Regions from separate parts of the Ruminococcus sp. NK3A76 genome, predicted to be linked through region 2. Evidence: predicted binding sites of a transcription regulator. Region 2 holds the regulator's gene; the other holds the start of a gene.
What was found. Region 2 encodes Rex, which represses fermentation and respiration genes when NADH is low (regulators of the CRP and FNR family bind a similar motif). Its sites were predicted from a motif close to ATTGTTAANNNNTTAACAAT; they were not measured.
Positions count from the first base shown of each region.

Region 1: the regulator Rex is predicted to act here: its motif matches at 2,457-2,476, upstream of CD05_RS0104885 (phosphoglycerate kinase).

Region 1 is NZ_JMMA01000002.1:1,050,157-1,054,582, reverse strand. It holds gene CD05_RS0104890 (hypothetical protein) at 173-1,024, opposite strand; gene CD05_RS0104885 (phosphoglycerate kinase) at 1,189-2,409, opposite strand; gene CD05_RS0104880 (spore coat protein) at 2,752-3,009, opposite strand; gene CD05_RS0104875 (hypothetical protein) at 3,022-3,201, opposite strand; gene CD05_RS0104870 (hypothetical protein) at 3,308-3,982, opposite strand; gene CD05_RS0104865 (DegV family protein) at 4,053-4,426, opposite strand, start outside.
Region 2 is NZ_JMMA01000002.1:2,639,781-2,644,206, reverse strand. It holds gene CD05_RS0112330 (hypothetical protein) at 1-63, shown strand, start outside; gene CD05_RS0112325 (Uma2 family endonuclease) at 77-622, shown strand; gene CD05_RS0112320 (NADP-dependent isocitrate dehydrogenase) at 646-1,857, shown strand; gene CD05_RS0112310 (redox-sensing transcriptional repressor Rex) at 2,281-2,943, opposite strand; gene CD05_RS0112305 (zinc ribbon domain-containing protein) at 3,646-4,426, opposite strand, start outside.

The DNA.
Region 1 (4,426 bases), 1.6 Mb from region 2:
ATATCACAATCAAATGAAAAAGTCAATAAAAACTAAAGTCTTAATACGCACACATTAATCTTTTCAGGTGCTCAGACACACCAGGCAGACAAAAAGCTCCCCCTGCGGCGGTCAAAGCATAAGAGAGCCGTCCGGGAGAGCATATTTATTGGTATTGATAAAGGGGCAGAGCCTACTGCATCTGTGACTCAAAGACATCGTGTCTTATCTTTCTTGCAAGGGCAAAGCTGATATCAAGCGAGTGCAGCACGCTGTCACGCTGCCAGGGGTATTTATACTTCTGGCAGTTTATTGCAGCCTGGCGAGCAGCTTCGATAGCACGCTGTGCTTCAAACTCGTTGCCGTCAAGGATAAACAGCTCGGCCATTATCATATAAGGGCTGTGAGCACGGTCGGGGTGAGCCGCTGCTGCCTCAGCCGCCTTGATACGGAAGCCCTCGGCAGTCTGGAAATCACGTCTTATCGCTGAGCAGAGTGCGGCATCATCATAGAAAGAGCAGGCACTGCCGCCCTCGCCGCAGAAGAACTTTTCAAGCTGGCCACGGCTCGCATCGAATATATCGAGCGCCTGTCTATAGCGGCCTGTACAGAGGTAGAGCCATATATAGGTCTTATAGTACCAAGGCTTTGACAGCGGCCCCTGGAGAGACTCACCGGGCGTTCTGTTAAGCACCTGCTCCGCCTCATCGTAGCGTTCAAGGAAGCAGAGGGCGTTTGCGTAGTTGACAAGCTGGATATTTGATAGTTTATTCTTTACAAACTGCTTTCGCAGAGCATCGACATACTCGGGGCATATACCCTTTGCCTTGAATATCTTCAAAGACTCACGCTGGACAAACATTATCTTTACAATCCACGCAAAAATAAACGCAGCGCCCACGCCGTTAAACATAGCAAGGCAGGTCCTGAATGTTTTATAGTCAAACTGCTCGTCCTGCGAGCAGAATACTGCAAAGATGATACCGAGAACGGCGTTATAGCCGAATACGATGATAGATGCATATTTTATTGAGTTTTTGGTCACGATATACCCCCCCTTATTTGCAGTTAAGAGTTAACGGTCATTGTATCGTATGCGCCGGTGATATGCACATTCGGGCGCAAATGATGTGAAACTCATACGATGTCAATCGTACACGAAAAAAGAGGCAAGAGGCTCTCACCTCTCACCTCTTTGAAAGTGCATGATTACTTGTCAGCTATTACATCAATGCCGGGGAGAACCTTGCCCTCGAGGTATTCAAGGGAAGCACCGCCGCCTGTGGAGATGTGGCTCATCTTATCAGAGAAGCCGAGCTGGATAACTGCTGCTGCGCTGTCGCCGCCGCCGATGATAGTTGTAGCGTCTGTCTCAGCAAGGCTCTTAGCAACTGCTATTGTGCCCTTTGCAAGTACAGGGTTCTCGAACACGCCCATAGGACCGTTCCATACAACTGTCTTAGCGCTCTTAACAGCCTCAGCATAGAGTTCTGCTGTCTTTGTGCCGATATCAAGACCCATCTGGTCAGCAGGGATCTTGTCAGCGTCTACTATTTCTACAGCGATCTCAGCATCTATCGGATCAGGGAAAGCCTTAGCGATAGTTGTGTCAACAGGGAGAAGGAGCTTCTTGCCCTTTGCTGCTGCCTTTTCGATCATTTCCTTGCAGTAGTCGATCTTTGTATCGTCAACGAGAGATGTGCCGACTTCCTTGCCCTGTGCCTTAAGGAATGTATATGCCATACCGCCGCCGATGATAAGTGTATCGCACTTCTCGATGAGGTTATTGATAACGTTGAGCTTATCAGCTACCTTAGCGCCGCCGAGGATAGCTACGAAAGGACGAACCGGATCCTCAACTGCGTTGCCGAGGAAGTTGATCTCCTTCTGCATAAGATAGCCTACTGCTGTCTCCTTAACGAACTTTGTAACGCCTGCTGTTGATGCGTGTGCTCTGTGAGCAGAACCGAAAGCGTCCATTACGAATACTTCGTCGTCAACGAGATCTGCGAGCTCCTTAGCAAAGCCCTCGCCGTTCTTTGTCTCCTCGTCGCCACGGAAACGTGTATTCTCAAGAACAACGATCTCGCCGTCAGCCATAGCTGCAACTGCTGCCTTAGCGTTGTCGCCTACAACTGTATCGTCAGCTGCGAATGTAACCTTTGTCTTAACGAGCTCAGCAAGTCTGTCTGCTGCCGGCTTAAGGGAGAACTTAGCCTCAGGGCCGTTCTTCGGCTTGCCGAGATGCGAGCAGAGAACTACCTTTGCGCCGCCCTCTGTGAGCTTATTGATAGTAGGGAGTGCTGCTGTGATCCTGTTATCGTTTGTGATAACGCCGTCCTTGAGCGGAACGTTGAAGTCAACTCTGACTAAGACCTTCTTGCCCTTGACATTAAGATCCTCAACTGTTACCTTGTTTAAACCTGCCATAATCTGACACCTCTCATAAATTATTTCCGATAAATCGGTTACGTCATGTTGTTAATGGTTTAACAACTCTAAATACTATTATATAATACTTTGCCGGAAAAATCAAGAGGTTTTTAAAAATTTCATAATGCAGGATGCATAATACATAATTAAGGTGTCGGCTTTGCAGACGCAGGCTCATTCGGACGTGTTACCGGGAGGCTTACCTTCAAGCGGGCGCTCTCGCTATCCTGCGCTGCAATGTAGGGCTTTGCGCTCGCCCCACGACCTTAGAATTCCCCCAAATACTGAGCAGCACTTGCACAAAAAAGCCTCCCCTTAAGCGGGGAGGCAAGGCTGCTCTCAGGCCGAGAATTTCTGTCTGACTGAGTCTATCTTCTGCTGAGGGGCGCTGCACATCTGATACATACCCATCGAGGACATTGTCTCATAGATATTCTTCTGCATATTCAGGCTCTCGTTGAGCCCGGAGCTGAAGACGCTCCTCACACTGTCGGTAGCGCTCTCGACTGCGCCGTGCATATAAAGGTCGCACACGCCCTTTTCGAGGTTGAGAAGATTTGTAGCTATCGTCTTATCATCATTTGACTGCATATTCATAGTGATACCTCCTTACTTGCCCAGAAGACTGTAAAAGTGCGAGAAAAGCTCTGCGTGTCTGCGCTCGCAGTCGTTTATCATGTTTCTGAGCCTTTCGTCCTGCACCCTCTGCGATGCGTCGTTACACATCTGTCTGATAAACTGTTCGTGGCCGAGCACGTCTTCGATATAAAGCAGCTCTTTATCGGTCATAGTCAACCGCCTCCTTAATGTTTTGTGATTATATTATTGGCGGAAAAATATGGTTTATTCACAAAGGCAGGAAAAAACCGCCCCGGAGCATCAGGGCGGTGTATGATTATTTACTTGAACTGTCTTTATCCTTTACAAGCTCGTCTCTTGTCTTCTTATCAACGATCTTGTTCTCAGCAAGCAGATAGCAGCCGGTGAGGTTATCGTAGTTGTCGTCCTTCTCGCCCTTCCAGCACCATATCTCCTTGTCGGTGAGCTTTTTGTGCTTGTCGGCTTGCTTGATGATATCGGCAAGCTCCCTGACAGATGCCTCGATATCGCTTGCAGGCTTATCTGTGAAGACAGCCATAAACACGTCGCTGTCAAGGCCGTCGTAGTGTTCATACTCAAAGCCCATGCTTTCCTTTAACTCGTCCTCTTTTTCGGACAGTTTGCTCTGGATATACTCGTTGTACGCCTTAGCCCAGTTATCTGTCGTCTTCTCAGCATAGCCGAGGTCAGCGCCCTCCATTTCCTTACGGTACTTCTCGCTCGTCACCTGAAACTTAAAGCCGCATTCTTTGTCCATAAAGGTGTAGACTACCTTATCGTCCGACTCTTCCTCGGTCTTTACATAATTCGCACCGGGAAGGTTCTTTTTTATATAGTCCTTAGTCTCCATTACCGTTTTGAGCTTTACGTCCTCTTTCTTGGTGAAGGTCTCGCCGCAGCTGCAAAAGCACACAGCAAGAAGCGCTGTTATCAGCATTATAACGGACATTTTCTTAAAAACAGCTCTCATAGTAAAACATCTCCTCTTTATTTAGATAAAAAACAATTAGATAAATAATGAGAAATGAGCAGTAAAACTATTATTTGTTCTGTGATTTGAATATTACTCCGACAACCTTGGGGCCTGCATTTACAGCTATCTCAGCACCTATGCGGAAGGTCATCTCAGGCGGATAGCCGACACTCTTGGTCATAGCGGCCTTCATTTCCTCGCACACGCTCTCGTCGCTGCCGTATACTATGCAGTAGGGTGTCTTGGGTATCATCTCGTTTACCGTGAGGTCGAGTATCTTGGGAACGAGTGTCTTATCTCCCCTGACCTTGGCCTCTGTGGTTATCTGATTATGCTGGATACGTGAAACAGGGCGAAGACCCATCACCTCGCCGACAAATGCCGCAGCAGCCGGTATCCTGCCGGATTTCTTGGCGTACTTAAGGCTGTACATACCAAAGA
Region 2 (4,426 bases):
ATAACAAGCCCCTTCTGGATAGGCCTTACGCCGATTATGGACTGGCTTAAGGAGATAGTTTAAAGGAGTTGAGATTATGCCGCTTGCTGAAAAAAAGAAATATACGGCAGAGGAATACTTTGCAAAGACTCAGGATACCAATGAGCATACAGAGCTTATCGACGGTGAGATAGTGGCGCTTGCTGCGCCTGATGAGCTGCATTTTGACATCAGCTTTTCCGTGTGTTCAATGCTCAGGGATTTTATAAGCAAAAATGGCGGCAGCTGCAAGCCTTTTATGGCGCCGTTCGATGTTGTGCTTGATGAATACAATGTCGTTCAGCCTGATATTTTTGTAGTATGTGACGCTGATAAGCGTGACGGCAAAAGGATAAACGGTGCGCCGGATCTTGTTATCGAGGTGGTGTCGTCAAACCGCTCGGACGATTATGTAAGAAAGCTCGCTCTTTATAAAGAAAGCGGCGTGCGTGAATATTGGATAATCGACCCGAAGTTTGAAAGAACGCTCGTGTATGACTTCGATAACGGTGATTATCCGCAGATATATCCCTTTTCGCAGGATATACCGGTAGGCATCTATAAAGGCGTGCTGACCGTCAATGTAGCGAAACTCTTATCGTAATTAAATTTTTGGAGGATAGATATATGTCAAAAATTCAGATGAAGACACCCTTAGTTGAGATGGACGGAGATGAGATGACCAGAATTATCTGGCAGGAGATAAAGGATATCCTTCTCACCCCGTATATCGACCTTAAGACAGAGTATTATGATCTTGGCCTTGTTCACAGAAACGAGACTGACGACCAGGTAACTATCGACTCGGCAAACGCTACCAAGAAATACGGCGTAGCTGTAAAGTGTGCAACTATCACACCGAATGCCGCAAGAATGCCTGAGTATAACCTTAAGGAGATGTGGAAGTCGCCTAACGGCACAATAAGAGCAATGCTCGACGGCACAGTCTTCCGCACACCTATACTTGTCAAGGGCATCACCCCCTATATCCCTACATGGACAAAGCCTATCACTATCGCACGTCACGCTTACGGCGATGTGTATAAGAACGTCGAGATGAAGTGCCCCAAGGGCTCAAAGGCAGAGCTCGTGCTCACAGATGCCGAGGGCAATGTTTCCAGGGAGCAGATATTTGACTTCAAGGACACAGCAGGCATTATCCAGGGTCTTCACAACAGAGAGGACTCTATAGGCTCATTTGCAAGGGCTTGCTTCAACTACGCTCTTGACTGCAAGAAGGACGTATGGTTCGCTACAAAGGACACTATCTCCAAGAAGTACGACCACACATTCAAGGATATCTTTGCTGAGATATTCGAGAACGAGTACAAGGAAAAGTTTGCCGAGGCAGGCATCGAGTATTTCTACACTCTCATAGACGACGCAGTTGCAAGAGTTATCCGCTCTGAGGGCGGCTATATCTGGGCTTGCAAGAACTACGACGGCGACGTTATGTCCGACATGGTAGCTACAGCCTACGGCTCGCTTGCTATGATGACATCTGTTCTCGTTTCTCCTGACGGCGTTTACGAGTACGAGGCAGCACACGGCACAGTTCAGCGCCACTACTACAAGCACCTCAAGGGCGAGGAGACCTCCACAAACTCCGTAGCTACGCTCTTTGCATGGACAGGCGCTCTGCGCAAGAGAGGCGAGCTCGATGAGCTTCCCGAGCTTATGGCGTTTGCTGACAAGCTGGAAAAGGCAACTATCCAGACTATCGAAAACGGCGTTATGACAGGTGACCTCTACCTGCTCTCAAAGCTCGAAAACAAGCAGAAGGTCAACACAGAGGACTTCCTCAAAGCAGTTGACGAGAGACTCAAAGCACTCTTATGATCAGTTAACAGGTAACAGGTAACAGGTAACAGTTAAGGTATCGCCCTGCGGGCGATGGTTATTAAGGCAACACCGCACGAAGATTGTGCGCAAATTGCGCAGTCAGCTTTTTCGTCAGATTGCACAGATTTTCCGAAGGAATACTACCGTATTTCAAGGAAAAAATGTGTAATATGACGGAAAAGATGCAAGTAAGTTGCGTACAAAGCCTTCAGGCGGTCTTTGTGCGGTGTTGCCTTAAAAATACTGCCCCCGAAGTTTGCTAAAAACTCGGGGGCTTTGTGTTTATTCGCTACAAGGATAAATCGGAATTTGCAGCGGCAATGCACTGCTGCGAAGGGTCGAGGCGGCGCATAAGCCGTCTGCACGGCCTGAAAGCCCCCCACTAAAAACCCCTCTCCAAAACAGGAGAGGGGAGTGTTATCACTTGTTGTTTGCGCCGTCATCATTGCCCAGCGTGTGAGTTACGCCGTATGTGAGTGTCAGCAGCGAGTCGCCTAAGTGTACGTTCTCGACCACGATGCCCTCGTAATCAATGCTCAGGTCGTAGTGTGAGAAGTTCCAGAAGGCCTTTACGCCAAGACTTACAAGCAGCTCTGCGACAGCCTGCGTGCTTGCCTTGGGTATGCACAGCACAGCCACCTCGGGCTTGTAGGTGCGGCAGAAGAATTCAAGCTCGTCTATGTGGCGCACGGTAGTCTGAGCGACGACCTTGCCGGCGACATTCTTGTTTGCATCGAATATGCCTATGAGCTGGCAGCCCCTTGTCTCGAAATTGATGTGCGAAGCTATTGCACGGCCTAAGTTGCCTGCGCCGATAAGAATAGTATTGTATTTCTTGTCAACGCCGAGTATCTTGCCTATCTGCTCGTGCAGGTCGGAAACATTATAGCCGTAGCCCTGCTGGCCGAAGCCGCCGAAGCAGTTAAGATCCTGCCTTATCTGTGAAGCGGTCAGCTTCATGAGCGATGCGAGCTCCCTTGAAGATATCCTCTCGACCTTCTGCTTCATAAGCTCGCCTAAAAACCTGTAATAACGGGGCAATCTCTTGATCACCGATGCTGAGACCTCACCGTTTTTATTCATTACTCTCACCTCGGAATAGTATGATAGAATGATAAATTTTTGTCAATATTATTTTATCACTTTTTTTGCCTTTTGTCAAGAGCAAGGCAACTAAGAATGCAGAATTAAGAATGCATAATGCATAATTGTGGTGCGGCTGCGCCGCTTATGCCCATTCGGGCAGAAACGCTGCGCTCAGTGAATAGTGAATAGTGAAGAATGAATAGTGAATAGTAATGGTGCGGCTTACGCCGCTTATGGCCATTCGGCCGTGTTTGTCAGACGATTTCAGCTATGTCGCAGGACTTGCCAACCCGAAGGGGGTGAGCGGCAGCTCCGCTGCCGCAGGGGGGCGACCGGAAAGCCCCCCTACCTGTAGCGTAGGAATAAGCCAACCGTTCCCCTTTAGCTAATTAGTGGGGTCAGCTTATCTTCAAGGGTACGCTCTCGTCCTCAGGGGCTACACCGAGGGGCTTTCCGGTCGCCCCTCGACCCTTCGGACGCACGTCCCACGGCATAGCTGAAATCGTCCGACTGACAGGCCGAATGGCCATCTGCGCCGTCAGGCGCACCTTAACTGTTAACTGTTAACTGTAACCTGTTACCTGTTACCTGTTAACTGTTAACTGTTACCTGAAAACGCCGTCTGCGTATACAAAAAGGCACTTATGCCGTCTGACATAAGTGCCTTGTATCATAGCTTTATTGCGCCTGCGCTTGTTATCAGCTTACTGCTGTTACAGTGTACTTGTCCTTGGAGAAGTGATAATCGTCCTCAAAGAACTTGGTGTAATCGCCGAGCTTCTTCTTGCAAGCGTAGCAGTTGATGTAGTTGTTTGTGAGCATGAGCTCGCCGTTAGCCTTTACGAGGTTGTAGCCGTAGAAGAGAACGTGTGCTTCATACTTCTTGTTCTTCTTGTCTGTGATAGTTACCTTGTAGATCCTTGCGAGCTTGGAATTCTCGTCGTAATCCTTAGCGGACATCTCCTTGGCAGTTACAAGGTATGTCTTTTCGAGCTCGAAATCGCTCCAGCTCTTGGGGTCTTCAGAAAGTGTAACATCGCCGATGTATCTTGAATCCTTCTTGTTCTCCTTGAAGTTTTCAAGAGCCTCTGTGAAGTAAGCCTCGCTTTCCTTGTTAAGGTCGCCTACGTCGTCCTTCTTTGTGATAAGAACAGGCACCATATCCTCTGTAAGGGTTATGTTGTAGATGTAGTAGCCGTCGCTGTCAGCCGAGCCCTTGAGCTTGTAGCCAAGATCCTTAAGGTTGCTGTAGGGGTAAACCTTGATCTCAACGGAATCGCCTACGTTGTACTCCTTGTCCCAAGAATAGTCGAAGGAGAGTGAATCAGCGATCTCAGGTGTAAGACCGTCCTTGTTTATCTTGCTGATCTTGTAAGGGCCAACGCCGGAGAACTCTACCTTGATGTCAGCTGTAGGATCATACTCGGAGAGCTCCTTAAGGCCGGAAACATCATATTCCTTTGTGAGGCTCTCGCCGCTC